4 regions of the Massilia orientalis genome follow, and region 1 is predicted to be linked to each of the others. Evidence: predicted binding sites of a transcription regulator. Region 1 holds the regulator's gene; each other region holds the start of a gene.

Region 1 (7,558 bases):
CCGTCTTCCAGTTCTTGCCCTCGGCCTGCACCTGTTCTTCGGGCGTCAGCTCGGCCCACCAGCCCAGCTTTTTCAGGAACACGTGGTCGAATTCCGGATAGCCGGTGTCGATCTCGCTGTCCTTCGTGAACGAGCCGTCCGCCGCCAGCAAAGGTTCGCCGTTGTGCTCCACGCCCCAGTTGGCGCGGAACGGCAGGCCGCCCTCCGCCACCGGCTTGTGCAGGTCGTACAGGATCGGCGTGCCCGGGTGCTTCATCTCCGGCGTGCCCCAGCACGGCCACGGCAGGCCGTAATAGTCGCCCTTGCATGGACCGGATTCCGCGCGCATCGTCGTCGGATTGAAGTCGCGCTTGTGCTCCATGTGCAGTTTCAATCGCTCGGGCGAGCAACCCGTGTAGCCGATCGTCCAGCAGGAGCGGTTGATCTCGCGGAGGATGTCCTCGATGACCGGTTCGTTGTTGACGACCTTGATGTTCTTGACGAGCTGTTCGCCGAAGCCGAGCTTCTTCGCGAACAGGTACATGATCTCGTGGTCCGTCTTGCATTCGAACAGCGGCTGGATCACGCGCTCGCGCCACTGGATCGACCGGTTCGACGCCGTGACGGAGCCCTGTGTCTCGAACTGCGACGCGGCCGGCAGCAAATAGACGCCGTCGCTCCTGCCGTGCATCGCCGCCGTCATGCTGGGATAAGGATCGATGACGACCATGAAGTCCAGCTTCTGCATCGCCGCCTTCATGTCCGGCAGGCGCGTCTGGCTGTTCGGCGCGTGGCCCCAGTAGAACACGGCGCGGAGGTTCGTCGGCTGGTCGACGTACTGGTTGTCTTCCAGGACCGCGTCGAACCAGCGCGACACCGTGATGCCCGGTTTTTCCATCAGCTCCTTCGAACCGAAGCGCGACTTGACCCAGTCGTAATCGACGCCCCACACGGTGGCGAAGTGCTTCCACGCGCCTTCCGCGATGCCGTAATAGCCGGGCAGCGACTCGCCGTTCGGACCGACGTCCGTCGCGCCCTGCACGTTGTCGTGGCCGCGGTAGATGTTGGCGCCGCCGCCCCGCACGCCGATGTTCCCGAGCGCGAGCTGCAGGATCGACAGCGCGCGCACGTTCGCCGTGCCCACGTGGTGCTGCGTGATGCCCATGCACCAGACGACGGACGACGGCTTGTTCGTCGCCAGCATCTCGGCCGCCATGCGCACCGACGCCTCCGGCACGCCCGTCACGTCGCTGACTTTATCGGGCGTCCACTTCGCGACTTCCTTGCGCACGTCGTCCATGCCGTACGTGCGCGCGGCGATGTACTCCTTGTCTTCCCAGCCGTTGTTGAAGATGTGCCACAGCATGCCCCACACGAACGCGATGTCCGTGCCGGGACGGATGCGCACGTAGTGGTGGGCGAAGCGCGCCGTGCGGGTGAAGCGCGGGTCGACGACGATCATCTTCGCGCCCAGTTCCTTCGCATGCAGGAAGTGCAGCATCGAGATCGGATGCGCCTCGGCCGGGTTCGAGCCGATGAACAGCACGGCCTTGCTGTAGTGGAGATCGTTGAACGAGTTCGTCATCGCGCCATACCCGTAGGTCTGGGCGACGCCCGCCACCGTCGTCGAGTGGCAGATGCGGGCCTGGTGGTCGCAGTTATTGGAACCCCACATCGAGACCCATTTGCGCAGCAGGTAGGACTGCTCGTTGCTGTGCTTCGAGCTGCCGATCACCATCAGCGCATCCGGCCCGGACTGCTCGCGCAGTTTCAGGAGCCGGTCGCCGATCTCGCCCACGGCCTGGTCCCACGTGATGCGCTCGTACTTGCCGTTCACGAGCTTCATCGGATAGCGCAGGCGGTGTTCGCCGAAACCGTGCTCGCGCACCGACGCGCCTTTCGCGCAGTGGGCCCCCATATTGATCGGCGAGTCGAACGCGGCCTCCTGGCGGATCCACACGCCGTTGCTGACGACCGCCTCCACCGAGCAGCCCACCGAGCAGTGGCTGCACACGGTGTGCTTGACCTCCGTGGTCGGCCTGGCGGGCACGGGATCCGCCGCGGTCGCGGGCTGGATCACGTTCAGCGGCAGGTGGCGCGCGAGGGCGCCCGCGCCGGCCGTCACGCCCGCGCCGACGAGGAAGCGGCGCCGTTTCAATCCGCTGTCGCGTGATGTCTTCACCAGGGTCATGGCGATGGTCTCCTTCTACCAGTAAGCCGCAGTGCGGTAGTAACGCCGGATGTGTTCCGTCTCGTGATAGCCCCGCGCCTTCTGCGGTTCCGCCGGCGCCGCGGGTTCGGGCTGCGCTTCCGGCGCACGCGCACGCGCGGCCGCGGCGACGGCCAGCGCACCCAGCGGCGCGGCCTTCAACAGGCTGCGGCGGGTCGGATCGGGTTGCTTGTCATCGTTCATGATGGTCCTCATGCGGCAATCGGGTCGGCGCTATCGAGCACGGCGAACGCCTGCGCTTCGATCGACAGGAAGGCGTCGACGACGCCTGCGACGATCCGGTAGAAATTCGCGTCGGCACTCCCCGCGATGTCGGCCAGGCAGGCCGCGTACCAGGGCCGGACATGCGTTTCGAAAAAGGCTTTTTGCACGGCGAGGCCGCGCGCCGGCATGCCGGGGCCGCCCTGGATCAATACGCGCATCGTCTCGCACAACGTGCCGAGGTGATCCTCGAACTCGCCCACGCCTGGCGCCCGCGCGAGACGCAGGCGCGCGAGGTCGTGGCGCAGGTCGGCCAGCGGCGCATCGTTCAGGTGGCCCGTGATGTAGAAGGAACCGTAAGGATTCAGCGGCGGCGTGCCGGTGCTGATGAACATGGCCGAGAATTCATCCGCCGCGGCGGCCGCATCGACGACGCTGGCGGCCTGGGTCAGCTTCAGCCAGGCGTCCTCGAGCGCGAATTCGCCGGCGGCGCCGATCGGATCCGCGGCGGCCAGCGCCGCGAGCAGCGCGGCGTCGGGCGGGGCCAGCAGCAGGCGTGCGAACAGCGCGTAGAAATCGGCGCGGGCCTGGTCCTCGTCGGCCAGCGGCGGCGCGACAGCACTCTCAACGCCGTCATGCAAATTGGATGAAGCTGAACGCTGTTCGACGGACATGGTTCTCCCGTTGGCAAATATTCATGGGAAGTGTAATCCTTGACAACGCGAAGGCGCGCACGCTTGACGTCCACGCGACACTTCGTTGGCAACGCAACCAACGTCGGGACAAATTCCCTCGTTGCAGTAGGGCTTCACGTCTATAATCGAGACATCACCCGAAGGTACTTGCCATGATTGCCGCTGATACCACATCCGCACCCCTCGTCAACGTCACCGCACTCAAGTCCAGTTGCGCGGCCTGCAGCATGCACCAGCTGTGCCTGCCGATGGGCCTGGAAGACGCGGACATCGACCGCCTGGACCAGATCATCGGCAAGCGCCGCCGCCTGGAGCGCGACGAGCCCCTGTACAAGATGGGCTCCCCGTTCCGCAACCTGTACGCCGTGCGCTTCGGCCACTTCAAGACGTACCAGATCAATGCTTCGGGCGAAGCGCAGATCACGGGCTTCCAGATGGCCGGCGAGCTGCTCGGCATGGACGCCATCAGCGCCGACCGCCACCACTGCGACGCCGTCGCACTGGAAGACAGCGAAGTGTGCGAGATCCCGTTCGGGAACCTGCAGGACCTGTTCGGCCAGGTGCCGACGCTGTTGCGCCACTTCCACCGCATCATGAGCCAGGAGATCACGCGCGAACAGAACGTCATGCTCCTGCTGGGGAACATGCGCGCCGAGCAGCGCTTCGCCGTCTTCCTCATCAACCTCTCGGCCCGCTACGCGGCGCGCGGCTATTCGTCCACGCGCTTCCAGCTGCGCATGTCGCGCGAGGACATCGGCAACTACCTGGGCCTGACGATCGAGAGCATCAGCCGCCTGCTGTCCCGCTTCAAAAAGCTGGGACTCGTGCAGGTCGACAAGCGCGAGGTGGTGCTGCTCGAACCGGCGCGCCTGAAGGCGATGGCGGCCGGGACGGAGCAGTGCAGTCCGATGGCCTGACCTTTCGGTAGTTTCCGCTCTCCCCGTCCGCATCGACAATGCGGGCAAAGGAGATCCCCCATGCATATCAAGTTCATCCCCGCCGCCCTCCTGCTGGCCGCGGGCACCGTCCACGCGCAAGACGGCGCCGTGCAGATCTACGGCCGCCTCAACGTCGCCCTCGAACACGCGGAATCGTCATCCGGCCCCGGCCTCGCGCGCCTCGTGAACAACCGCTCCGTGCTGGGCTTCCGCGGCGGCGAAGACCTGGGCGGCGGCCTGAAAGCCATCTTCCAGATCGAAGGCACGCTGTCGCCCGACACGGGCGCCGGCGCCCTCGCCGCACGCGACACCCGCGTGGGCCTCGCCGGCACGTGGGGCACGCTGTTCGCGGGCCACTGGACGACGGCGTACAACGGCGCCACGTCCGGCCTCGACCCGTTCTATCCGACGACGGCGGGCTACATGAGCATCATGGGCAACGGCGCCGCGGGCGATGCGGACAACGTCAGCGACAAGTCGTCGTTCGACCGGCGCCAGTCCAATTCGATACATTACTGGAGCCCATCCTGGCATGGCCTGTCGCTGCGGGTGACGCACGGCCTGAACGAGGAAAAGCCGGCAAGCGGCGCGAAGCCGTCGCTGACGTCGGCCGCCGCGATCTACGAACGGGGCCCGTGGTATGCGGTGCTGGCGGGCGAACGCCACCACGCGTACCAGGGGCCGGGCCTTGACGACACGGGCGCGAAAGCCGCCCTCGCCTACCAGTTCCCGCAGACGCGCATCGCGGTCGTGGCCGAACGGCTGAAGTACGGGACGGGCGCCGGCGCGCTGGCGCGCAACGCCGTGTACCTGTCGGTGTCGCATCAGATGGGACCGCACGGCATCCGCATCGGCATCGCGCGCGCCGGTGACGCGAGCGGCCCGGCCGGCACGCGCATCGGCTTCGTGCGCGCCGGCGCGGGCACGGGCGCCACGCATGCGACGCTCGGCTACGACTACACGCTCAGCAAGCGCAGCAGCCTGTACGCGTACACGACGCGCCTGGACAACCGCGCGAACGGCGTCTACGACTTCGCGATCAACGGCCTGGGTGCCACGCCGGGCGCGACGCTCAAGGCGTACGTGTTCGGCATGCGCCACAACTTCTGATCAAGCGTGCTTTTGCGCCGCGATCCAGCGCTCGACGATCTCGCCCAGCACGTTTAGCGGCACGGAGCCGTTGCGCAGCACGACGTCGTGGAACGCGGGTAGCGAAAACTTCGCGCCCAGTTCCTGCTTCGCGTGCTCGCGCAGGTCGACGATGCGCAGCATGCCGATCATGTACGCGCACGCCTGGCCCGGCCACGCGACGTAGCGCTCCACTTCCTGCGCGCCGATGCCGTAGGCGATGGCCTGCTCGCGCGTCCAGCCCTTCGTGTGCAGGCCCGTGTCGACGACGAGCCGGCGCGCGCGGAACAGTTCCGAGCCGAGGGCGCCCAGCAGGCCCGCGACGTCGCCCTCGTACCAGCCCTGCTCCACCGCGAGCCGCTCCGCATACAGCGCCCAGCCTTCGCTGTGCGCGCTGCCGCCGCCGAAGATGCGCTGGGCGCGGAACTTGGGCAGGTCCGTGCGCTCCTGCTGGATCGCGAGCTGGAAGTGGTGGCCCGGGACGGCCTCGTGGTAGGACAGGCTGCGCATGCGGATCACGTCGAACGTGGGCCCGCGCATCGGCACCCAGAAGATGCCGGGGCGGCTGCCGTCCGGCGCGGGCAGCGAATAATGCGCCGCGGCCGACGGCTCCGTCAACGGCGGCTCGCGGCGCACGTCGACCGGCGCGCGCGGCTTCAGGTTGAACAGCGCGTCGCTGCGTTTCGATGCGTCCTGGACGATGCTTGCATAGCGCTGCAGCAGTTCGGGGCGTGGATCAGGGTTACCCGACCCCGCGGTCTTGGGCTGGAACGTCGCATCCAGCTGCTTCATGCGCTCTTCGATGCCGCCTTCCGCGTAGCCGAGGGCGCGCAGGTGCTTGTCCATCTCGGCCTCGATGCGCGCCACTTCGCGCAGGCCGATCGCGTGGATCTCTTGCGCCGTCAGATTCGTGCTCGTGTAGGTCTTCAGCGCCTGCTGGTAGGCGGCCGCGCCGTTCGCCAGGCGCGCGATGCCGGCCGTGTCGTTCGTCTGCGGATGCAGCTCGGCCATGTAGGCCTGCACGCGCAGGTACGCGGGGCGGATCTTCGTCTCGACGATGCGGGTGGCGGCGGCGATGGCGTTGGCGCGCGCATCCGGCTTGAGGTCCGCGAGCTTTTCGGTGCGCTGGGCGAACGTGGTCACGAGGACGTTCTGCTCGGCCGCCGGCTTCAGGAACAGGTCGACCTGGTATTGCGCGCGCTCGAGGATGAAGCGCGGCGGGACCAGGCCGCGCGCCGTGGCGGCGCGGGCGCGCGCGAGGGCCTCGTCCATGCGCGTGGCCACCTGGTCCAGGCGCGCCAGGTAGCTGGCGACGTCGGACGCGCGGCGCAGCGGATGCGTCGTCGTCATGAAGTTGACGAGGCCGACCTGCGTGCCGCCGAACTGGTTGAAGACGAACTGGTAATCCTCGTATGGCGCGCTGGCGACCGTGTTGGCCAGGCTCCAGCGCATCACGGACGCCGACGTGCGCTGCTCTTCGCCCAGCGGTCCGGCGAGGAATTTGTCGAGGCGCGCCACGCCGGCCTGCGCCAGCGCGATCATCTTCTTGCGGTGCGCCTGCGTCAACGGCGTGAGCTGGCGGTCGAGCGCATCCTGTTCGGCGCCGTCGAAGTATTGCGTCGACGTGGCGAGCTGCGGATTGGCGCGGACCCAGTCGGCGGCGAAACGGTCGGACCAGGTGTCGAAGGCGGCGTCGGGTTTGACCGCCTGCGCGGTTTGCGCGGCCGCCGCGATGTTGGGCGCGGCGGTGCCGAGGACGAGGGGAACGAACAGGGTGGCGATGGCGGCGGCCGTTCGGGCGCGCGCGTGAAGACGGGGTTGTGGCATCTCTCTCTTCCAGTGGTAGTGGGTTCTTGTTCCCGCCGGGTAGGCTGGGCGAGGAAGAATCTACCATGGATGAGTACCAAATCGTCGCCCCTGCGAAGGCAGGGGCCTGATTTTGCTCGCGTATCGACTGCTCAAGGAAACCTGGGTTCCCGCCTTCGCGGGAACGACGGCTAATCGGCGTCCGCCACGATCTCCAGCGCCCGCGCGCCATCCCACCCCTTCGCCAATCGCCAGTCGCGCAACGCCCCTTCCACGACGACCTGCCAGTGCGTCCGCTCCAGGTCCGGCAGCGCGACGCTGAACGAGCCGTCCGGCGCGGGCTTCACGAACACGCGCAGGTCGCGCCGCGGCAGGGTCGGATGCGCGAGGTAGAGGGTGAACGGCGCCGCTTGTCCCGCCAGGCGGCCAGCCAGCGTGCCCGCGCGCGGATCGTATTCCGCCCGCAGCGACAGGCCCAGTGCCGTGGCCGCGCGGTCGCGGCGCAGGTCCTGGTTGATGGCCTTGCCCTGCTTGTAGTAATCGTCGACGACGAGGGCGTCCGGGTGGCCGGCGGCGAGCCA
Region 2 (7,558 bases), on a different contig from region 1:
CGCTTCGGCCGCGCCGACGGCGAACGTCGCGCCATCGACCTCGGCCGCCGTCATCGTCATCGCGACCTGCATGCCGTCGAGGTCGATGGTGCGCGTGAACGTCGCCGGTTTCGCCGGGAACATGACGCGGTAGGGCGCGTCCGGACTTGCATAGTCGCGCCAGTTGTACTTGGGGGAACAGCCCGCTAGAAGCAGGCTGAGCGCGGCCACGAGGGCCGCGAAGCGTCGTCTTGTCATGACGACATGGTAACAGGGCCGGACGGTTCAGGCGACCGGGATCGGGTTCTCCGCGATGTGCGCATTGAACTCGTTGACCAGCTTGTGCTCGTCCGGTCCCGCGTTGTTGCGCAGCGGGACGGCGATGTCGACCAGCGCTTCTTCGCGGTCCGTGGCCAGGGCCTGCATGGTCTGGGCGATGAAGGCGTCCAGCGGCATGGCGCGCGGGTCGTCGCCTTTGTGGATCAGGTCGGTGTTGACCCACGGCGGCGCGATTTCCTGCACCGTCACGCCGGTAGCGCGCAGCATGAAGCGCAGCGACAGCGTGTACGAGTGCAGCGCGGCCTTGGTGGCCGAGTACACGGCGTTCGTGGCGATCGGCACATAGGCCAGCACGGACGTGTTGTTGATGATCGTCGCGCGCGGCTGCTTCTTGAGGTGGCCGACGAGGGCGGACGTCATGCGGACCGGGCCGAGCAGATTCGTCTCGATGGTCGACACGGCCGTGGCGTCGTCGATCGTGCCGGACGGATCGTCGAACGGCATGATGCCGGCATTGTTGATCAGGACGTTCAGCGCGGGATATTCGGCGATCAGGGCCGCGGCGGCGCGTTCGATGCTGGCCGGATCGGCGATGTCCAGCTCGACGGCGCGCATGCCAGGGTTGGCGCGCGTCACCTCGTCCAGCAGGGCCTTGCGGCGGCCGCCGATGATGACCTGGTTGCCCAGTTTATGAAACGCTTCCGCCAGGCCGCGGCCGATGCCCGAGGTACCGCCGGTGATGAAGATGGTATTGTGCGTGAGTTGCATGGTGATTCTCCGTTTCGGTTATCAGGGATTTGGAAGATGTTGCCTTCTGGGATCAATGTTGGCGCAAACATGTTTGCCCTGAATGACAAAGAACCCTCGAATCAGGACAAAGTGTGCGTATGCACATATATTCGGATGCCTATCTACTTTGTCAGTTGTTTTTGGTTGGACCGGAGCGGTTGTCGTATGATTACCATCATGCACTGCAGCAGACGCTGTGGCGCCGGAATCTCCGGCGAACCTGATCATCACTGAGGACAACATGAAACGCAGAATCGGACTCTTGCTGCCACCCGGCTTCCAGGTCCTGGATCTCATGGCGACGACGGTCTATGAACTGGCCAATACCTTGCTGGAAGAAGCCAGCTACGAAGTCACGATGCTGTCGGAGCATGGGGGCGCGATGACCAGTTCCTCGGGCATCAGCGTGCTCACGGAAGCCGTCGCGCGCTACGACTACGACACCTTGCTGGTGGCGGGGCAGATGGCGCCGCGGCGTCCGTCGTCGCCGGGCTTCATTGAGATCCTGCGCCAGGCCGGCGTGCAGTCGCGCCGCGTGGGCAGCATCTGCACGGGCGCCTTCCTGCTGGCCGAGGCGGGCCTGCTGGACGGCAAGCGTGCCACCACCCACTGGTCGCTGGCGCGCGACCTGCAGCGCATGTACCCGAAGGTGCGCGTCGAGGAAGACCGCATCTTCATCAACGAGGGCAAGGTGTGGTCGTCGGCCGGCATGACGGCTTGCGTCGACCTGTGCCTGGCCCTCGTCGAGAGCGACTACGGCATCGAGCTGTCGCGCAACATCGCACGCAAGCTGGTCGTCTACCACCGCCGCAGCGGCGGCCAGTCGCAGTTCTCCGCGCTGCTGGAACTCGAACCGAAATCCGACCGTATCCAGCAAGCGCTGTCGTACGCCAAGCGCCACCTGCGCAAGCCGCTGTCCGTGGACGAGCTGGCCGAGGCGGCCAACCTGAGCACGCGCCAGTTCAGCCGCACGTTCCGCATCGAGACGGGCCAGTCCCCGGCCCGCGCGATCGAGGTGCTGCGCGTGGAAGCGGCGCGCGCCTTGATCGAGGGCAGCAACCACTCGATCGACGTCGTCGCGCGCGAGACCGGCTTTTCCGATCCCGAGCGCATGCGCCGAGCCTTCCTGCGCGCCTTCGGCCAACCGCCCCAGGCCATCAAGCGCGCGGCGCGCGAACAGCAGACCACGGGCCTCGCCTGATCCTTCGACAGGGGAGCGATGGCCTGAATCGAGGCCGATTGGTCTCACGCGTCGTGCTCCGTTCTGAAAAGATGCCTGCATCAGGCAAACAGAACGGAGTCGACGATGTCCACCGAGCCCACCTCCCTGCCCAGAGGCCTTTTATACACGCTGGCGCTGGGCACCTTCGCCATCGGCACCGAAAGCTTCATGATCGCGGGCCTGCTGCCGCGCATCGCGTCCGACCTTGCCGTGACCGTGACGCAGGCCGGCCTGCTCGTGACGGTCTTCGCATTGACGTATGCGATCGGCGGACCGCTGCTCGCCATCTTCACGAGCGGCTGGCCGCGCCGCACCGTGCTGGTCGGCGGCATGGCCGCCTTCGCCCTCGGCAATGCGCTCGCATTCGCCAGTCATGACTACCTCGGCCTGCTGATCGCCCGCGTGCTGCTGGCGCTGACGGCCGGCCTGTACACCCCCAGCGCCAATGCCCTCGCCAGCGCCATCGCGCCGCCGGCGCAGCGGGGCCGCGCGCTGGCCATCGTCAGCGGCGGCCTGACCATCGCGATCGTCGCCGGCGTGCCCCTCGGCACCCTGCTCGGCACCCACCTCGGCTGGCGCGCCACGTTCGGCGCCGTCGCGCTGTTGTCCGCATTCGCCGCCGTGGCGCTGGCCGTGGGCCTGCCGGAGTCCCTCGGTGCCGGCGCGCCGCCCGTCAGCCTGAAGGCGAGACTCGACGCCGCCCGCCGGCCGGGCGTGCTGCCGACGCTCGTCGTGACCCTGCTGTGGGGCACCGGCACGTATGCCGTGCTGACCTACCTGGCGCCGTACCTGAAACTCGTGGCGGACATGCCGGCCGAAGGGATGAGCGGCGTGCTGCTGCTGTGGGGCGTCGCAGCCGCCGTCGGCCTGGCGCTGGGCGGACGGGCGACGGACCGCTTCGGGTCCCTCAACGTGGTCGTGCCCGCGCTGCTGTTGCTGGCCGCGTCGTTCTACTACCTCGCGGCGATGGCCGGCTTCGGCCATTGGCCGCTCGGCCTGCTGTTACCGGGTGTCGTGCTGTGGGGCCTCGCCACGTGGGGCTTTTATCCGGCCCAGCAGAACAGCCTCGTCAACCGCAGCGGCGTGGCGCTGGCGCCCGTCGTGCTGTCGCTGAACGCATCGTTCCAGTACGCCGGCTTTTCGCTGGGCGCGCTGGCGGGCGGGTTCACCGTGGCGCACGCGTCGCCCGGCGTCGTGGGTTGGGTGGGCGGCAGTTTCGAGGTGCTGGCCTTGCTGCTCGTGCTTGTCGTCGAACGGCGCCAGGCGGCTCGCCGCTTAATGGTCACCGCTTAATGCTCACATAAGCCGCGCCGGTACTGGATCGCCTCGGCCACATGCTGGGCATTCACCGTATCGGCGCCGGCGAGATCGGCGATCGTGCGCGCCACCTTCAACACCCGGTGATAGGCGCGCGCGGACCAGTGCAGGTGCTGCATGGCGTCGCCCAGCAGGCGCGCGGCGGCGGTGTCGAGGTGGCAGTGGTGGTCGATCTCGCGCGTCGTCAGCTTCCGGTTGGCCTTGCCCTGGCGCGACAACTGGCGCGCGTGCGCCTGCGTGACGCGCTCGGCAATGGCGGCGCTGGGCTCGCCGTCGGCCAGTTGCGCCATCGTGTCCGGCGTCATCGCGGCCACGGGCACCTGGATGTCGATGCGGTCGAGGAGGGGGCCGGAGATGCGGTCCTGGTAGCGCTGTACGGCGTCCGGCGTGCAGCGGCACTTGCCCGACGGGTGGCCGAGCCAGCCGCACGGACATGGATTCATCGCCGCGATCAACTGGAAACTGGCGGGGAAGTCGGCCTGGCGCGCGGCGCGCGAGATCGTGATGGCGCCCGTTTCCAGCGGCTCGCGCAGCACTTCGAGGACTTTCCGGTCGAACTCCGGCAACTCGTCGAGGAACAATACGCCGTGGTGGGCGAGCGAGATTTCTCCGGGACGGGGCAACTGGCCGCCGCCGACGAGGGCCACGCCGGAACTCGTGTGGTGCGGACTGCGGAACGGCCGCTTGCGCCAGCGCGCGATGGCGAAGCTGCCCGCGAGCGACTGGAGCGCGGCCGTCTCCAGCGCTTCCTCCTGGCGCAGCGGCGGCAGCAGGCCGGGGAAGCGCGACGCGAGCATGCTCTTGCCGGCGCCCGGCGGTCCGATCAGCAGCACGGAGTGCAGGCCCGCGGCCGCTACCTCGAGCGCGCGCTTGACCTGCTGCTGTCCCTTGACGTCGGCGAAGTCCGGGTACACGGGCGGACCGGCGGACGGCACGGGGCGGTAGCGCACGAGCCGCGCCTCGTCCGACTTCGCGGCGAAGTGCGCGCACACGTCCAGCAGCGAGCGGGCAGGGTAGATGACGGCGTCCGTCACAAGCGCCGCCTCGTCCGCGTTCGCCCACGGCAGCACGAAGGCGCGCGCGGACGTGTCCTCGTCGGCGTGCTGGCGCAGCATGGCAAAGCTCATCGCCAGCGCACCGCGCACGGGGCGCAATTCTCCCGACAGCGACAGCTCGCCCGCGAACTCGTAGCCGTCCAGCGCGGCGGCCGGGATCTGGTCCGACGCCGCGAGGATGCCCAGCGCGATCGGCAGGTCGAACCGTCCCGATTCTTTCGGCAGCTCGGCCGGCGCGAGATTGATGGTGATGCGCCGGCTGGGAACCTCGAAGCCCGAGTTCTGCAGCGCGGCGCGTACGCGGTCTTTCGATTCGCGCACCTCGGCGTCCGCCAACCCCACGATATTCATCGCCGGTAGCCCATTGGCCAGGTGAACTTCGACGCTGACGGCCGGTGCTTCCATGCCGGCCAGGGCGCGGCTTCTGAGGACGGCGAGGCTCATCGGACTCCTTCGACGGTGGGCGAGGCCTCATCTTAGGGAAGCGGAGACGATGCCTGTTGAGAGGGGACAGGCCTGCATGCCGAACTTTTTTCGCGTCGGGTCTGCGAGGTGTCTGGTAATGTAGCGGGCTCCGTCCTCGCCAAACCACGCATGCCCCGACTGATACTGACCCTGCTCGCCCTCGCGGTGCTGTTCTGCCTGCTGTGCGGACCCGTCACGTGGGTTGCGCTGCGCCTGTGGAAGCGCGGGGATCTCGAAGCGTTCCGGCCGCTGCGGGTCATGTGGATCGCGCAGGTGGCGCTGGCGTCCGCGCTCGTCTTCGGCGCGGACAGTCTCGGGCTGGCCAATCCGATGGGGTGGATGGTGGCGCTCGTGTTTGCGGTCAGCCTGGGCGGGGCCGCGCTGTACGGCCTCTGGCGTCTGTTAACGCGGGCCGCCGCGCATTGAGGTTCACCACAGCTGGCCGGACACCCCGGCCAGGAAGGCGCGGTCCGCCGTCAACTGGACGCCGTTCACATGGCGCACGAGCGGTTGCTGGACGAAGCCGTAGACCTGCAGCCTGCCGTTGATGGCATAGGACAATCCGGGACTCAGGAACAGGTAACGGCCGCCGCTGTCGGCCGGTTCCGCCGCGCTCCCGCTGTCCGCGCGCTTGTGCACGAAGTTCAGCTGCAGCAGGGCGCCGAAGCCCGGGCCGAAGCCCTTGCGCACACCGGCGTCGGCACTGAACTGGGCGCCGGGCTTGTAGCCGGCGCGGCTGTCGACCGCGTGTTGGTACTGGGCCTGCACGAACCACGCGCCATCGCTGGCGTTGCGGCGCTGGTGGCGGTAGGCGCCGAGGATCAGGTCGGTCGTTCCGGTGCCGGGCTGGAGGCTGCGCTCGGCCCGCTCGTTGTCGCCGTTCGCGACCGTGAAGCGTCCAGTGGGCAGTTTCAATCCGAACGTCACGCCGCTGTCGCTGGGATTCAGCAGGTCGCCGCCGGACGCGACCTGATAGCGGCCGACGACGCGGACATCGCCCGGTTCCGTGAACGACCAGCTTTCGCCGATCTGTTCGCCATGGTGGTTGTGGACGTGCCGGTGATCGCGGTCGCCGAGCGGTGCGCTCACGGTCACGCCCCAACCGTTGCCGAAGCCGCGGCTCCAGGTGGCGACGAGATTGCGGTTCACGGTAGCGACTTCGTCGTGGTGATGCGGAACCTGCCCGACCGCGACCTTGTCGCCGCCCGCCATCGGCTGGTCCTGGTCGATGTATTCGTAGTGCACGTCGAATGCCGGGCCGGGCGCGAGGAGCGCGCTCTGCGTGGTCCAGTTCGTGTTCACGGTGCAGAAGGCGGCTCCGCAGCTGGCGGAGGCGAGGGCGGGAAACAGGGCGGCGAGGGCGGCGGCCAGATGGCAGATCTTCATTTTTTTCCTCATCAATGTCGAATCGTCTTGTGCTGGAGAACAGCATAGGTGCGGTCGACATCGATTTCGTATGAACCAGATCAAGGTTCAGCTACAAACATATCGATTGCTTATGGCGAGTACATTTCCGTGTTGTTTACGAAATGCTTGATCTGGTTCATCCAGGGATTGGAACCGCGCCACGTAAGATTTTTTCGCAGCAAGTCCAAAACAACGATCGAGGTGAAAAAATGAAACGCAAGACGATGCCCGTGCTGATCGCAGCCCTCATGCTCGGCATGACCTTCCTGGCGCCCGCCCATGCCCAGCATGAGCATCTCCATCCCACGGCCGTACAGACCGTCGCGGATGTCACGTTCACCCTGCGTACCGATATCGCCGACGGCAAGCTGGTCTTCATGGGCGATGCCGGCAAGATCGCGGGCAAGACCAATCCCACGTTGAATGTGCCCGTCGGGGCCGTCGTGCAGATCAATCTCGTCAATGGCGACGGTGCCACGCACGACCTGAGTGTGGCCGAGTTCGGCGTCAAGTCGAACCAGCTCAACGACAAGGGCGCCAGTACGGCCATCGTCTTCCGGGCCACGAAGAAGGGGACGTTTGATTACATCTGTACATTGCCGGGGCACGTGCAGGCCGGCATGATCGGCAAGATCGTCGTGGGCGAGGGTGCCGCCGACACCTCGCCGAAGGCCGCGGACCTCTCGCGCGATCCGCACGACCTGCCACCGCCGATCGGCAAACGCGCGCCGCAGCATCTCAAGGTCTCCCTCGAGACCACGGAGGTGACGGGCCAGTTGACGGACGGCGCCACCTACAAATACTGGACTTTCAACGGCAAGGTGCCGGGCCCGTTCATCCGGGTCCGGGTCGGCGATACCGTGGACGTCGACCTGTCCAACGCGAAGGACAGCCACATGATCCACTCGGTCGATTTTCATGCGGTCACGGGCCCCGGCGGCGGTGCGGCCGTCACGCAGGCCGCGCCGGGCAGCACCAAGGGCTTCACCTTCAAGGCGCTGAATCCGGGCCTGTACGTGTACCACTGCGCCACGCCGATGGTCGC
Region 3 (7,558 bases), on a different contig from region 1:
CCAGGCCACGAGCACCTTTGCGCCATGCCATGGTGCCGGGTCGGTGCGCGGCACGACGACGACCGGACGCGCGCAGTTGAGGACCAGGTACTCGGGCAGGCGCACCGCCATGTCGGGCATCGCCTCGGCCGGGTCGTCCTGGCTGATCACGACGAGGTCGGCGAAGCGTGCGAGGCGGGCCAGGCCGTCGTCCGCCCGGTCGCAGACGAAGCGCGCCTCGTACCGGACGCCCATGGCTTGCGCGATATTCTCGAACGCGGCCAGGGCGCGCCGGGCGTTGTCGGCCAGCGGTTCGAAGTAGCTGGCACCGAGCGAGCCCGGCTTTTCATGGTATCCGTTCGGGAAAATGCTGCGCGAGACGCCGAGCATCGCCGCGCCGACGAGGTGCGCGCCGGTGGCGTGGGCGAGGGCCGCGGCGTAGCGGATGCGCGCGGGCGCGTGGGCGGAGCCGTCGACGTGCACGAGGATGGTGGCGAGCATGGCGGCGCGCTCCGTGGCGGGACGGGGCGGCATGGTCAATGCGCCAGCAGCACCGGCACGGCCAGGCGCCGCAGCACGGTACGGCTGACGCCGCCGAGCAGGATCTCGCGATAGCGCGAGTGGCCGTAGCAGCCCATCACGAGCAGGTCGGCCTTGCGGTCCTCGACGAGGACCAGCAGCGCATTGCCCACTTCGCCGCGCGGATGGTGGCGGCTTACCTTGGCGTTGACGCCGTGCCGGTCGAGGAACCGCGCCAGCTCTGCCGCGTCCTCGGGCGAACGGGCGCTCGACGAATCGTCGTCGAAGATCGCGACCTCCACCTCGCTCGCACGCGCGAGCAGCGGCAACGCTGCGCGGACGGCGCGCGCGGCTTCGGGGCTGGCGTTCCAGGCGATCATCGCGCGCTCGAACGTGCCCGTGTGCGCCCCGGGATGCGGCACCACGAGCACGGGGCAGGGCGAATTCATCGCGATGTACTCGGGCAGCCCGGCGACGCCGGACAGCGCGGGCGTCCCCGGCCGCGTGTGTCCGACGACCACGAGGTCGGCATACAGGGCCTGGACGGCCAGCGCCAGGCCCGGCTCGGCGTCGTCGATCCGGTGCTCGAACGAGGCGACGCCCGCCCGGCTTGCCAATCCGTCGAATTGCGTGCCGCGCGCTTCGGCGAGCGCGCGCAGGTCGCTGAACAGGGGCGTGAGATCGCCCAGCTCCACGCCGTGCAGGGTGGTTTCGCGGATGAAGCGGGAAATGCCCGTCTGCGTCATCCCGACCAGGTGCGCGCCCTGCGCGTTCGCCAGCCTGGCGGCAAAGGCGACGAGGTCGGGTGCCTCGGGCGAATCGTCGACGTGGACGAGAACGGTCTTGTAGTCCATGTTGCGCTCCTTCGTATGCGGGCCGTCAGTGCGCCGCCGTGCTGGCCGACAGGGCCTGTACCAGCAGGTTCGCCTGTGGATTGCTGGTCTTGCCGTCGATGATGTCGCTGGCCGACAGGGTGCGGTGGTAGTAGGCGTTGTTCAGGTTCTGGTTGTAGCGCACGCCGGTCAGCTCGATGGAGGCGGCGTCGCCGAACACGCCGCGGCTGTCCGACCAGGCGACGACGTCGCCCGCCCCGGCGGAGCTCTGGACCATGCGGTTCCAGTTCACGACCGTCAGGCCGGCTTTCGCGTTCAGCGCGATGCTCGTCTTCTTCATGAACGCGTCCACGGCCTTCTGGTTGTTCAGTACGAATGCGAGCATGCCGCCCTGCGCGCCGACCTGCAGGCCCAGGCTCAGGCCCGCGGTGTCGTAGAAGACGGGTTGCGACCAGCCGCCGTCGGCCATGCGCAGCAGGAGGAGTCCTGCGCCGCCCTCCGCGCCCACGCCGATCGCCGCCCGCGTGTACTTCGGTACGATGAACACGCCTTTCGCGGCCGCCAGCAGGGCGCGCATGCGCTCGTCCATGTCGAGTTGGCGGACGACGCTGATGGCTTGCACGACGTGGCGCTCGGCGGCCGCCGACTGACGCGCGGCCGCGGATGTCGTGTCGGACCTCGGCGCGTCCTGCGCATGCGCGAGAACGGGACCTGCGAGCAGGGCGGCGGCGGCCCAGCGCAGGACATGAACGTTGATGATGTTCATCGCGAACTCCTTGGTTGGAACGGTTGTGTCGCATCAATCCTAGACGTGCCCGATGGGGTTGCGGTATGACCCAGATCAAGTATCGCGGTGAACGCTTGAATATGTTTCGCAAACCGAGATTTGATTTGGGTCATACCCAACATCATTGACGGGCCCTTATAGTCAGCTTTCTTGACGCCGCGCGGACCCTGCCATGCGACTTTTACGAATGCCGAGCTTGCCGATCATCGGCGGCGCGATGAAGAACACGACCTTGACGAAGCGCCTGGTGGCGGGCCTGGCCGTGCTGCTGCTGGCCGGCGCCGGCGCGTATGCGTGGAAGCTGTCGCGGCCGCAGGGGTCGGGGCCGGGTTTCGTCAGCGGCAATGGCAGGATCGAGGCCGTCGAGATCGACATCGCGGCCAAGCTGCCGGGACGCGTCGCCGACGTGCTGGTCGAGGAGGGCGACCTGGTGCGCGCCGGCCAGGTGCTCGCGCGCATGGACGACGCCGCGCTGCGCGCCCGCAAGAACGAAGCGCTGGCGCGCGAGCGGCAGGCACGCGACGCCGTGGCCGGCGCCGAGGCCCAGCTGGCGATGCGGCGCAGCGACCAGGCCGCCGCCGTGGCCGTGCGGACGCAGCGCGAAAGCGAACTGGACGCCGCGCGCCGGCGCCTGGCCCGCTCCACCGTGCTGGCGCAGGCGGGCGCCGCTTCGCTGCAGGATCTCGACGATGACCGGGCGCGCGTGGACGGGGTCCGCGCCGCGCTGGCGGCCGCCGGCGCGCAGTTGGCGGCCGCCGCGGCCGGCGTCGAGGCCGCCCGGGTCCAGGTCGTGCAAAGCCGCTCCGCCGTCGAGACGGCCGTCGCCACGACGGCCAGCATCGACGCCGACCTGCGCGACGAGGTGCTGGTGGCCCCGCGCGCGGGCCGGGTGCAGTACCGCGTCGCGCAGCCCGGCGAAGTGCTCGCGGCCGGCGGCAAGGTGGTCAACCTGATCGACCTCACGGACGTCTACATGACGTTCTTCGTGCCCGAGGATGCCGCCGGCCGCGTGGCGCTCGGCAGCGAGGTGCGCCTCGTGCTGGACACTGCGCCCGGCGTCGTGGTGCCGGCCACCGTCAGCTATGTCGCGAGCAGCGCGCAGTTCACGCCCAAGTCGGTGGAGACATCGAGCGAGCGCCAGAAGCTGATGTTCCGGGTGAAGGCCCAGGTCGACCGCGGCATGCTGGAACGCCACGCCGACCAGGTCAAGGCGGGCGTGCCGGGCGTGGCCTGGCTCCGTATCGATGCGTCGCGGCCGTGGCCCGCCGGACTGGCGCTGCGGAGCACGCCGTGAACGATGGCGGCGCCGCGTCGGTGGCCCGCCTTGCCGGGGTGTGCGTGCGCTACGGCGCGACGGCGGCTCTGGATGGGGTCGACCTCGACCTGCCGGCCGGGCGCATGACCGCCCTGGTCGGCCCGGACGGCGTCGGCAAGTCCAGCCTGCTGGCGGTCGCCGCCGGGGCGCGCCGCGTGGGCGCCGGGACGGTGCGCGTGCTCGGCGGCGACATGACCGACGCCCGCTGGCGCGCGACCGCCTGCCCGCGCATCGCCTACATGCCGCAGGGGCTCGGCCGCAACCTCTATCCGAGCCTGACCGTGGAAGAAAACCTGCAGTTCTTCGCGCGCCTGTTCGGCCTCGACGCGGGCCAGCGGCGCGCGCGCATCGACATGCTGGCCGCCGGCACCGGGCTGCTGCCCTTCCTCGGCCGGCCGGCGGGCCAGCTGTCCGGGGGCATGAAACAGAAGCTGGGCCTGTGCTGCGCGCTCGTGCACGATCCCGACCTGCTGATCCTGGACGAGCCCACCACCGGCGTGGACCCGCTCGCGCGCCGCCAGTTCTGGGACCTGATCGGCGCGATCCGGGACGCGCGGCCGGGACTGAGCGTCGTCGTGGCGACCGCCTACATGGACGAGGCGCGCCGGTTCGACTGGCTGGTGGCGCTGGACGCCGGCCGCGTGCTGGCCTGCGGTACGCCGGCCGGACTGCTCGCGCAGACGGGCTGTACGGATCTCGAACAGGCCTTCGTCGCGCTGCTGCCGGCCGAACGGCGTGCCGGCTACCGTCCGCTGGTGGCGCGCCCGCGCCCGCCCGTGGCCGGTGCCGAGGTGGTGATCGAGGCGGACAACCTGTCCTGCCGGTTCGGCAGCGTCGAGGCGGTGACGGCGGTCAGCTTCCGCATCGTGCGCGGGGAGATCTTCGGCTTCATCGGCTCCAACGGCTGCGGCAAGACCACGACGATGAAGATGCTGACCGGTCTGCTGCCGCCGAGCGCGGGGCGGGCCACGCTGTTCGGCGCACCCGCCGGCGCGCAGGGCACGGCGGCCCGGCGGCGGGTCGGCTACATGTCGCAAGGGTTCTCGCTGTACCAGGAGCTGACGGTGCGCCAGAACCTGCTGCTCCACGCGCGCCTGTTCGACCTGTCCGACGACGAGGCCGAGGCACGCTGCGCGGCGCTGGCCGGGCGCTTCGGCCTGGCGGCGCTGCAGGGCGCCGTGCCGGGCAAGCTGCCGCCGGGCGTGCGCCAGCGCCTGTCGCTGGCGGTGGCGCTGGTGCACCGGCCGGAACTCCTGATCCTGGACGAGCCCACGTCGGGCGTCGACCCGGTCGCGCGCGACGGCTTCTGGGAAGAACTGCTGACATTGGCGCGCCACGACGGCGTGACGATTTTTATTTCGACGCACTTCATGAACGAGGCCGAGCGCTGCGACCGCGTCGCGCTGATGCATGCCGGCCGCGTGCTCGCCAGCGGCACGCCGGAGGAATTGCGGGCCGGACGGGGCGCGGCCACGCTCGAGGACGCGTTCATCGGCTGGCTGCGCACCGCCGCGCCGGACGAGGAGTCACCCGCGCCGCCGCGCCTGGCCGCGGCCAGGGCACCGGCGCGCGGCGGCTGGCTGCGGCGCACCGGCAGCTACGCCTGGCGCGAAACGCTGGAACTGCGGCGCGACCCCGTGCGCACCATCCTCGCGCTGTGCGGCTCGCTGCTGCTGATGATCGTGATCGGCTACGGCATCGACATGGACGTCGAAAGCCTGCGCTTCGCGGTGCTCGACCGCGACGGCACCACGCTCAGCCGCGACTACGCGCTCAACCTGGCGGGCTCGCGCTATTTCATCGAGCGGCCCGCGCTGGCGAGCTACGCGGACCTGGACGCGCGCATGCGCTCGGGCGAACTGGCGCTGGCGCTCGAGATCCCGCCGGGATTCGCGCGCGCCGTCGCGCATGGCCGGCCGGCGCAGATCGCGGCGTGGATCGACGGCGCGATGCCGGTGCGGGCCGAGACCGTCGAGGGGTATGTGCAGGGGATGCACGAGGAATGGCTGCGCGGCCGCGCCGTCCGCGCCGGCGGCGCGGCCGGCGGCGTCGCCATCGAGACCCGGTTCCGCTACAACCCCGACGTGCGCAGCCTGCCGGCCATGGTGCCGGGGATCATGGCGCTCCTGTTGCTGATGCTGCCCGCCATGCAGGCGGCGCTCGCCGTCGTGCGCGAAAAGGAGACGGGGTCGATCGTCAACCTGTACGTCACGCCCGTGCGGCGCAGCGAATTCCTGCTCGGGAAGCAGGCGCCCCACGTCGTGCTGGCGCTGGTGAATTTCCTGCTGATGGTCGTCATGGCCGTCACCCTGTTCCGCGTGCCGCTGAAGGGCAGCCTGGCGGCGCTTGCGCTCGCCGCCTTGCTGTACAGCATCTGCTCGACCGGGATCGGCCTGCTGGCGTCGAGCTTCACCCGCAGCCAGATCGCGGCGCTGTTCTTCACGATGATCGGTACCATCGTCCCCGCCATCCAGTTCGCCGGCCTGATCCACCCGGTCGTCGCGCTGGAAGGTGCCGGGCGGCTGATCGGGGAAGCCTATCCGGCCTCGCACATGCTCACCATCAGCCGCGGCGTGTTCGGCAAGGCGCTCGGCGTCGCCGCGCTGGCGCCGGACTACCTGGCGCTGCTGGCGGCGATCCCCGTGATCCTCGGCCTCGCGATCGCCGCGCTGCCGAAGCAGGAGCGCTAGCGTGGGTACGGTGTCACTCCGGAAGGTAGGGCGCCTCGGCGTCAAGGAGTGGTGGAGCCTGGTGCGCGACCCGGTCATGCTGCTGCTGATCCTGTACACCTTCACCGCCGCCGTGTACATCGCCGCGACCGCCCAGCCCGAGACGCTGACGCGCGCCGCCCTGGCGATCGTGGACGAGGACCGGTCGCCACTGTCCCTGCGCCTGCGCGACGCCTACGCGCCGCCGCAATTCATGGTGCCCGAACTGATCACGCTGGGCGAGGCCGACGCACGGCTGGACCGCGGCCGCGCCACCTTCGTGCTGGTGATTCCGGCCGGGTTCCAGCGCCGCGTGCTGGCGGGCCGCGCCGCCGCGCTGCAGCTGAACGTGGACGCCACCCGCATGAGCCAGGCATTCACGGGCAGCGGCTACATCCAGCGGATCGCACAGGAGGAGATCGCCGGTTTCCTCGCGGGCGTGCGCGTGCCGGCCGCGCCGCCGATCGACCTGTCGATACGGGCCCGCTTCAATCCGGCGCTGGCGCCGTCCTGGTTCGGCGCGGTCGCCGAACTGGTCAACAACATCACGATGCTGTCCGTGATCCTGACGGGGGCGGCGCTGATCCGCGAACGCGAGCACGGCACCGTCGAACACCTGCTGGTGATGCCGGTCGGCCCGCTCGAGATCATGCTGGCCAAGCTGTGGTCGATGGGCGCGGTGGTGTTGCTGGCTACGCTCGTCGCGCTGCTGGGCATCGTGCGTGGCCTGCTGGACGTGCGGCTGGGCGGGTCGGTGCCGCTGTTCCTGGCCGGTACGCTGCTGCACCTGTTCGCCGTCACCTCGCTCGGGATCCTGCTGGCGACGCTGGCGCGCACCATGCCCCGGTTCGGGATGCTCGTGATCCTCGTGCTGCTGCCGCTGCAGATGCTGTCGGGTGCGACGACGCCGCGCGAGAGCATCCCCTCGCCGTTGCGGGAATTGATGCTGGCGGCGCCGACCACCCATTTCGTCGAACTGAGCCAGGCCATCCTGTTCCGGGGCGCCGGACTGGACGTGGTGTGGCCGCAGTTCCTGGCGCTGGCAGGCATCGGCGCGGCGCTGTTCGGCATCGCGCTGGCGCGGTTCGGGGCGGCCATGCGCCAGTAGGGACGTCGCGGCGGCGGTTCAGTGCGCGAGCAGCAGCGGCACCGGCGCGCGTTCCAGCAGTTCGCGCGTGACGCCGCCGAGGATCCATTCGCGATAGCGGCTGTGGCCGTAGGCACCCGCGACCAGCAGGCCGGCGCCCGTGCTGCGCGCCATGTCGATCAGTGCGGCGCCGTTCGTGCCGCGCGTACGCTCCACGATCACGTCCACCTGCACGCCCTGGCGGGCCAGGTACAGCGCCATGTCGGCACCCGGTTCCTCGCCGTGCAGCTCGGACAACTGGTCGGGGTTGACGAGGGCGAGCTTGACACT
Region 4 (7,558 bases), on a different contig from region 1:
GCACCGGCGTCAAGTTCGACTCCAGCAAGGACCGCAACGACCCGTTCCAGTTTCCGCTGGGCGCCGGCCACGTGATCCGCGGCTGGGACGAAGGCGTGCAGGGCATGAAGGTGGGCGGTGCGCGCCGCCTGATCATCCCGGCGAGCCTGGGCTACGGCGCGCGCGGCGCCGGCGGCGTGATTCCGCCGAACGCCACGCTGATCTTCGACGTCGAACTCCTCGACGTTTGAGCAACTCTTCTAAAATACGGTCGAGTTAGGCGTGATTCCGATGACGATGCGCTAAGATGCCCGCACATCGTCAAAGGAGTTACCATGAGTTTGCAAGAACAGTTCGCCCAGGCCCAGATCGATTCGAAGAACCTGCCCGAGCGTCCGGACAACATGACCCTGCTGAAGATCTACGCATTGTTCAAGCAGGGTTCGAGCGGCGACGTCACGGGCGAGCGCCCCGGCTTCACCGACATGGTCGGCCGCGCCAAGTACGACGCGTGGGCCGCGCTGAAAGGCACGGCACGGGAAGACGCGATGCAGCAGTACGTCGACCTGATCGAATACCTGAAGTAATCAGCTGCTGACTCAGTTACTGAATACCTTGCGCATGCTTTCCGCCACCTTCTGCTCGATGGTGGCCGCGAAAGCACTCATCAAAAATCCCAGCTTGATGCGCAACGCGGCCTGGCGCTCGCCCAGGGTGAGCGCCCCCTCCACGCCGCTGCGGGCGAAACGCAGCACGTCCCCGTCCCAATTGCACGTCAGGCCATATTCGCGAGCCAGCTTGTCCGCCACCTTTTGCGCCGCGGCGCGCGCGTCGGTCTGGCTCAGGCTGTGCGGCTGGGTGATGCTGATGTCCGGCATTCGATTTCCTTACTGATTCAAAGCAAACAGCCCGCCATGATGCCAGTTGATGGGCGCAAAGGCCAGCGCTTGCCTAGAGAATAATCAATTGATGAGTCTCAAAACCCAACTTGGGCAAGGGGCGACCATTCCTCGTGTCATCAAGGAGGACTACCATGGATTCGACGCCCACCCAGCCCCCCGTCGGTTTCGTGCCGACGCCCACCGCCTCGTACCGCCAGCACCGCAAGGCCGCGCAACTGCTCGACCAGCCGGGCCGGCCACGGCCGCAATCCGGTCCCGGCAGCGCGTCGGCACTTGAAGGCGGCCAGCCGGGTGACGTCCCCCTGCCCTACGCCTCCGGCGCGCGCGTGCTGATGTGGAAGCAGGATCCATCGGTGGACGAGATCGGTACGCGCAAGGTCTTCCTGCCGGGCGTCGTGCTGGCCGGGCCGCGCGACGCGCGCATCGTGCTGGCTTCCAGCGATGCCGGCATTCCGCCGGTCGAGCCGAACGCCTTCGGCGACTTCGTGTCGATGCCCGACACGCCGCAGTTCGACGCCGTCCACACGTTCGCCGTCGTGCGCCAGACCCTGACGATGTACCAGCGCGCGCTGTCGACGGCCGGCAGCGCGATGCCCCTGCCCTGGCAATGGAACAGCAGCGTCGACACGTCGCCGCTGCAGGTCTGGCCGTACGGCTTGCCGAACGTGATGAATGCCTATTACAGCCGCGCGCAGGCCTGCCTGAAGTTCGGCGACTTCGTGCCCAGCGGAGAGACGGCGCGGGTGTACACGTGCCGCTCGTTCGACATCGTCTCGCACGAGACCGGCCACGCCGTGCTGGACGGCCTCAAGCCGCAATGGCTGCTGGCCAACAATCCGCCGCAGACGGGCGGCCTGCACGAATCGTTCGGCGACCTGACGGCGATCTTCCTCGCGCTGTCCCAGCTCGACCAGTGCGAGGCCGTCATCGCCCAGACCAAGGCGCACCTGCACGACAAGACCTTCCTGGCCGACATCGCCGAGCAGTTCGGCCTCGCCCTGGGCAGCACGACCGGGCTGCGCAATGCCGACAACGACCTCACCCTGTCCCAGGCGGGGACCGAGGTGCATGCGATCTCGCAAGTGTTCACGGGCGCCGTCTACGACATCCTGGCCGACGTGTTCGCCCTCGAGCGCGATCCCGCGCTGGAAGATTGCGCCAGCGTCCTGCACCGCGTGGCCGGCTGGCTGCGCGGGCTCGTGCTGCGCGCGCTGATGGCCGCCCCGGACACGGCCGCCACGTTCGCCGACGTGGCCAACGAGATGCTGCGCCTCGCGTTCGAGGACGGCAAACCGCAGGCCATCGTCAACGCCATCCGCGACCGGTTCGCCCAGCGCGAGGTGTTCGACGTGCCGGCCGGGATCACGGGCGACCACCCGGCCGGCCTGCGCCTGGCGCCGCTCGTGACCGACGCCCCGGGCGCGCGCCAGGACCGGCGCGCCTGCTGCGGCACGATGAACCTGGCCGAATACTACGATGTCGAACGCGTGCTCCAGGCGGAGGCGGACGCCCTCGCGCGCTGGTGCGCGGCGCACGGCCGGTCCGGTCCGGCGGGCGAGCCGCCGGCGGCCGTGGCGCTGACCACGGTCACGGTGACGGACGCTTCCGGCGCGGCCGTCGCGACGACGGCGGTCGTGGACCTGGGGGCTACGGACAGGCTTCGATGAAGGCGGGAAGTAACCCGGGAAGCGGCCTGGCAAGCGGACTACGAATACATTTGCTTATGTGTATTGTGTATAAGCCTGATTTGTCGTAGAAGCAGAATTGCCCTAAAATACAGTGCTTTGCCGCGTCCGGCGACCGCTCTCCGAACAATACACGCCGCCGCTTCCACTCATTGATAGGACTGTTATGACCCACGTTGTCACCGAATCGTGCATCCGTTGTCGCTATACCGATTGCGTGGATGTATGCCCGGTAGATTGTTTCCGGGAAGGCCCGAATTTCCTCGCCATTGACCCGGACGAGTGCATCGACTGCGCCGTGTGCGTGGCTGAGTGCCCGGTCAACGCGATCTACGCGGAAGAAGACGTGCCGTCGGACCAGCAGCAATTCATCAAGATCAACGCCGACCTGTCGCGTAACTGGCCGTCGATCACGAAAACGAAGCCGGCCCTGCCCGACGCGGAAGAGTGGAAAGACGTCAAGAACAAGCTGGACCAACTGGCCCGCTAATACGTTCGTGTACGCCGGCCCGCTGCGGCCGGCGTCCTTTGCCGGTCCCTGCAGGTGTGCGCCATTGATGGCACACTATCGCCCTCGCTTATCTACAGCTCATAATTTTCAGGAAAACAGCATGACTACGACCCCCGAAGTGGGCACCATCGCTCCCAACAGCTCCTTTGCCGGCGCCATCGAAGCCGATGCCGTGATCATCGGCGCGGGCCCGGTCGGCCTGTTCCAGGTGTTCGAGCTGGGCCTGCTGGAGATCAAGGCCCACGTGATCGATTCGCTGCCGGCCGTCGGCGGCCAGTGCGTGGAGCTGTATCCGGACAAGCCGATCTACGACATCCCGGCCGTGCCCGTCTGCACCGGCCAGGAACTGACCGACAACCTGCTCAAGCAGATCGAGCCGTTCGAGCCGACCTTCCACCTGGGCCAGGAAGTCACCACCGTCCAGCGCCGTGAAGACCACCGCTTCAACGTCGAGACGTCGACCGGTACCCGCTTCATCACCAAGACCATCTTCATCGCGGCCGGCGTCGGTTCGTTCCAGGCGCGCACGATCAAGGTCGACGGCATCGAGAAGTTCGAGAACAGCCAGCTGTTCTACCGCGTGAAGGATCCGAGCCTGTTCGAAGGCAAGAACCTCGTCATCTGCGGCGGCGGCGACTCCGCGCTGGACTGGGCCCTGAACTTCGTCGGCAAGGCCGAATCCGTCGTGCTGGTGCACCGTCGCGAAGACTTCCGCGCCGCCCCGGCTTCCGTCGCCAAGATGAAGCAGCTGTGCGAAGACTACGAAATGCAACTGATCACCGGCCAGGTCACCGGCTTCGACGAGAAGGATGGCCAGCTGTCCGAAGTCAAGGTGACCGGCGCCGACGGCGTGACCCGCCGCGTGCCGCTGGACATGCTGATGGTGTTCTTCGGCCTGTCGCCGAAGCTGGGCCCGATCGCCGAATGGGGCCTGGATATCGAACGCCGCCAGCTGAAGGTCATGGACACCGAGAAGTTCGAGACCAACGTGCCGGGCATCTTCGCCGTGGGCGACATCAACACCTACCCGGGCAAGAAGAAGCTGATCCTGTCGGGCTTCCACGAAGCCGCGCTGGCCGCCTTCGGCGCCGCGCCGTACATCTTCCCGGACAAGAAGATCCACATGCAGTACACGACGACGTCGCCGAAGCTGCACAAGATCCTCGGCGTCGAAACGCCTGTGTTCGACTAACGTTCCGTAACTCAGCTACGACGAAAATGCCCCGCCAGTGCGGGGCATTTTTCTTATGTAGTGCACTTAACGAACCGGGTGCTGACAAGTGTGATACATATTGTGCAATGCAGTAACAAACAGATTGTGACTCAGGCTCGATGTTGCCCCACGCCAAGCCGAATGAGCCTATAATTCACCGAACACGTAGCGCAAACGATTGCAATTGCGCACAGAGTCATGAAGGAAAAAATTATGCTTTATCAACTGCACGAAATGCAACGCTCCTTCCTGAACCCGCTGATGCAGTGGGCCGATGCCTCTGCCAAACTGTTTTCGAATCCAGTCTCACCGTTCGCGCACACCCCGTTTTCGCAGCGTATCGCTGCCGGCTACGAGCTGATGTACCGCCTCGGCAAGGACTATGAGAAACCTGCTTTCGGCCTGACCTCGACCATCATCAACGGGAAGACGGTCGGCATCGTGGAACGCCCCGTAGTCAGCAAGCCGTTCTGCAAGCTGCTGCATTTCAAGAAAGACATGAGCGACACGGACTTTGCCGCGCTCAAGCAGCCGACGGTGCTCGTCGTGGCCCCGCTGTCGGGCCACCATGCGACCCTGCTGCGCGACACCGTCCGCGCCCTGCTGCCGGACCAGGACGTCTTCATCACCGACTGGGTCGACGCGCGCATGGTGCCGCTGTCGGACGGTCCGTTCCACCTGGACGACTATATCTATTACGTGCAGGACTTCATCCGCCACCTGGGCCCGGACGTGCACGTGATCTCCGTATGCCAGCCGACCGTGCCGGTGCTCGCCGCGATCTCGCTGATGGCGACGAACAAGGATGCCAAGCTGCCGAAGTCGATGGTCATGATGGGCGGTCCGATCGACCCGCGCAAGTCGCCGACGGCCGTCAACGACCTGGCCGTCGAAAAGCCGTACTCGTGGTTCGAGAACACGGTGATCTATGCCGTGCCGGGCAATTACCCGGGCTTCGGCCGCAAAGTCTATCCGGGCTTCCTGCAGCACGCCGGCTTCATCGCGATGAATCCGGGCCGCCACGCCCAGAGCCACCGCGAGTTCTACCAGCACCTGGTGCGCGGCGACGACGATTCGGCGGAAGCGCACCGCAAGTTCTACGACGAGTACAACGCCGTCCTCGACATGCCGGCCGAGTATTACCTGGAAACGATTAAAACGGTATTCCAGGAAACCCGCCTGCCGAAAGGCACGTGGGAAGTGGGCGGCCAGCTCGTGCGTCCGCAAGACATCGAGAGCGTGGCGCTGTTCACCATCGAAGGCGAACTGGACGACATCTCCGGCGCCGGCCAGACCCATGCCGCGCACGACCTGTGCAGCGGCATCCCGGCCGAGAAACAGCAGCAGTTCACGGCGCCGAAGTGCGGCCACTACGGCATCTTCTCGGGCCGCCGCTGGCGCGAGATCATTTGTCCGATGATTGGCGAGTTCATCCGCAAGAACGCCTGAGCGTTGCAGGTGGATCCTTGAAATGCCGCGGCCTGGACCGCGGCATTTTTTATTGCGGACTGCCCGTTTCGATCATCCAGTGCAGGCCGTAGCGGTCGATGACGGCGCAGAACGCATCCGCCCACGCCGTCGCGCGCAACGGCACGCGGACGTCGCCGCCCTCGCCCAGCGCTTGCAGGATGCGGACCGCCTCGTCCGCGCTGTCCACGTGCAGGTTCATCGAGAAGCCCGCGAACACCGGTGCCTGGCCGGGGTGATGGCCTTCGGAAAAATAGACGGTCGACTCGCCGATGCGCAGGCCGGCCCGGATGATCTTGCCGGGACTGCCGGGATCGAGGAACCGTGGTTGTGAATCGGGAATCGCCGTCAACTGGAACAGCACGTCGGCGTGCAGGACGTCACGATAAAAAGAAAGGGCTTCGGCGCACAGGCCGGGAAAATAGATCGTTGGAATCGCTTGCATAAAGGTCGCTGGTTCGGTGAAGTGTATGGTCCAGGAATGCGTGGTACACGATGTCCTCCTTTCTTTTGTTGTTGGCACGTCAAGAATAACAGAAGGCCGTCCCCGCGCGAACGGGAACGGCCTGGCGTTTCACCTGCCGGGGCCGCCTTGAAGGCAGCCCGCGGCGTCAGTGATTGATGATCAGGTCTGCGATGACGCCGGTGGCAATGGCCGCCAGCACATAATCGCCACCCGTCTGCACCCAGTGATAGCCTCGAGGCGGAGGCCGCAAATGGTGGTCGCGCCAATTGTCCACGACGTATTGGTGATTCCGGTAGCGGGACGGCAGACGGCCGCCGCGGCGGATATCATGGTTGGGTCCGGCACCATCCCAGCGGCGATCGCCACCGTACCCAGCGTCGCCGTGGCGGCCGCCGCCGCGGGCCTGGTAACCGTCGCGGCGGTTGTCACGGTGCTGGTCGTCACCGCGGCGGTCGTCACCGCGGCGGTCATCGCGGCTGTCGACCCGCCGATCACCGCGATCGTTGTCGCGCTGGCCATACCGGCCGTCGTCGCGCCGGTCGCCGTGGTAACGATCCTGGGCAAAACTCGATGCGCCGGCGGCGCTCAGCAGCGCGGCCAGCAGCGTGGACATGGCGAGGTGCTTCGTGTTCATGAGACCCTCCTGATTGTCATTGCCTGGACTCCAGTAGACCACCGGACTGGACCGTCACTCCGTACGCTGCATCACGAAAGCATGCGATCTGCATTACCCAAGGGCATTTCGCCTGAACGGGGCTTTTAGCGGATAATGACGGTCTATCCAGTTTCGAAGTAGCACCGCCGTGACCAAGACGCTCGCCGACCAGATCGAAGACCTGCTGCCGCAGACCCAGTGCACCAAGTGCGGCTATCCCGCCTGTCGCCCCTACGCGGAAGCGATCGCGCGCGGCGAAGCCGAGATCAACCAGTGCCCGCCCGGCGGCATGGAAGGCGTCGCGCGGCTGGCAAGCGTCACCGGCCGGCCCGTCATCCCGATCAACCCGGCCAACGGCGTCGAGCGGCCACGCCCCGTCGCGTTCATCGACGAGAGCCTGTGCATCGGCTGCACCTTGTGCATCCAGGCCTGCCCCGTCGACGCGATCCTCGGCACCGCCAAGCAGATGCACACCATCATCCCGAGCCTGTGCACGGGCTGCGATTTGTGCGTGGCGCCCTGCCCCGTAGACTGCATCGCGATGATCCCGCGCACGGACGACCCTGCGAGCGAGCCGACCGGCTGGGCCGCGTGGTCGCAGGAAGAGGCCGACGCCGCGCGCGCGCGCCACGACTTCCGCACCGAGCGCCTGCGGCGCGAAAAGGAAGAAAACGATGCGC

Evidence for each region. The regulator FNR, encoded in region 1, switches genes on or off when oxygen is low (the NO sensors DNR and NnrR bind a similar motif). The targets are predictions, from matches to a motif close to TTGATNNNNATCAA.
Region 2: nirK (copper-containing nitrite reductase) is a predicted target of FNR. The motif match lies at 6,563-6,576, and genes of this name have one in related genera.
Region 3: QPK29_RS28800 (lipid-binding SYLF domain-containing protein) is a predicted target of FNR. The motif match lies at 2,218-2,231, and genes of this name have one in related genera.
Region 4: QPK29_RS23930 (gluzincin family metallopeptidase) is a predicted target of FNR. The motif match lies at 946-959, and genes of this name have one in related genera.

What each region holds. Positions count from the first base shown of each region.
Region 1 covers NZ_JASNRB020000006.1:169,001-176,558, reverse strand. Annotated here, with positions in the region: gene QPK29_RS11310 (formate dehydrogenase subunit alpha) at 1-2,170, opposite strand, end outside; gene QPK29_RS11305 (twin-arginine translocation signal domain-containing protein) at 2,186-2,392, opposite strand; gene QPK29_RS11300 (TorD/DmsD family molecular chaperone) at 2,401-3,051, opposite strand; gene fnr (fumarate/nitrate reduction transcriptional regulator Fnr) at 3,258-4,022, shown strand; gene QPK29_RS11290 (porin) at 4,083-5,153, shown strand; gene QPK29_RS11285 (DUF885 domain-containing protein) at 5,154-6,998, opposite strand; gene QPK29_RS11280 (FixH family protein) at 7,169-7,558, opposite strand, start outside.
Region 2 covers NZ_JASNRB020000005.1:433,036-440,593, reverse strand. Annotated here, with positions in the region: gene QPK29_RS10545 (hypothetical protein) at 1-237, opposite strand, end outside; gene QPK29_RS10540 (SDR family oxidoreductase) at 265-1,026, opposite strand; gene QPK29_RS10535 (GlxA family transcriptional regulator) at 1,289-2,248, shown strand; gene QPK29_RS10530 (MFS transporter) at 2,354-3,562, shown strand; gene QPK29_RS10525 (YifB family Mg chelatase-like AAA ATPase) at 3,559-5,085, opposite strand; gene QPK29_RS10520 (hypothetical protein) at 5,236-5,532, shown strand; gene QPK29_RS10515 (transporter family protein) at 5,536-6,492, opposite strand; gene nirK (copper-containing nitrite reductase) at 6,723-7,558, shown strand, end outside.
Region 3 covers NZ_JASNRB020000026.1:49,353-56,910, forward strand. Annotated here, with positions in the region: gene QPK29_RS28790 (universal stress protein) at 1-513, opposite strand, end outside; gene QPK29_RS28795 (universal stress protein) at 516-1,352, opposite strand; gene QPK29_RS28800 (lipid-binding SYLF domain-containing protein) at 1,378-2,097, opposite strand; gene QPK29_RS28805 (HlyD family secretion protein) at 2,336-3,412, shown strand; gene rbbA (ribosome-associated ATPase/putative transporter RbbA) at 3,409-6,123, shown strand; gene QPK29_RS28815 (ABC transporter permease) at 6,125-7,249, shown strand; gene QPK29_RS28820 (universal stress protein) at 7,268-7,558, opposite strand, start outside.
Region 4 covers NZ_JASNRB020000016.1:167,306-174,863, forward strand. Annotated here, with positions in the region: gene QPK29_RS23915 (FKBP-type peptidyl-prolyl cis-trans isomerase) at 1-230, shown strand, start outside; gene QPK29_RS23920 (acyl-CoA-binding protein) at 315-566, shown strand; gene QPK29_RS23925 (polyhydroxyalkanoic acid system family protein) at 579-857, opposite strand; gene QPK29_RS23930 (gluzincin family metallopeptidase) at 1,013-2,548, shown strand; gene fdxA (ferredoxin FdxA) at 2,733-3,056, shown strand; gene QPK29_RS23940 (NAD(P)/FAD-dependent oxidoreductase) at 3,178-4,269, shown strand; gene QPK29_RS23945 (polyhydroxyalkanoate depolymerase) at 4,504-5,739, shown strand; gene QPK29_RS23950 (VOC family protein) at 5,789-6,202, opposite strand; gene QPK29_RS23955 (RcnB family protein) at 6,369-6,857, opposite strand; gene rsxB (electron transport complex subunit RsxB) at 7,027-7,558, shown strand, end outside.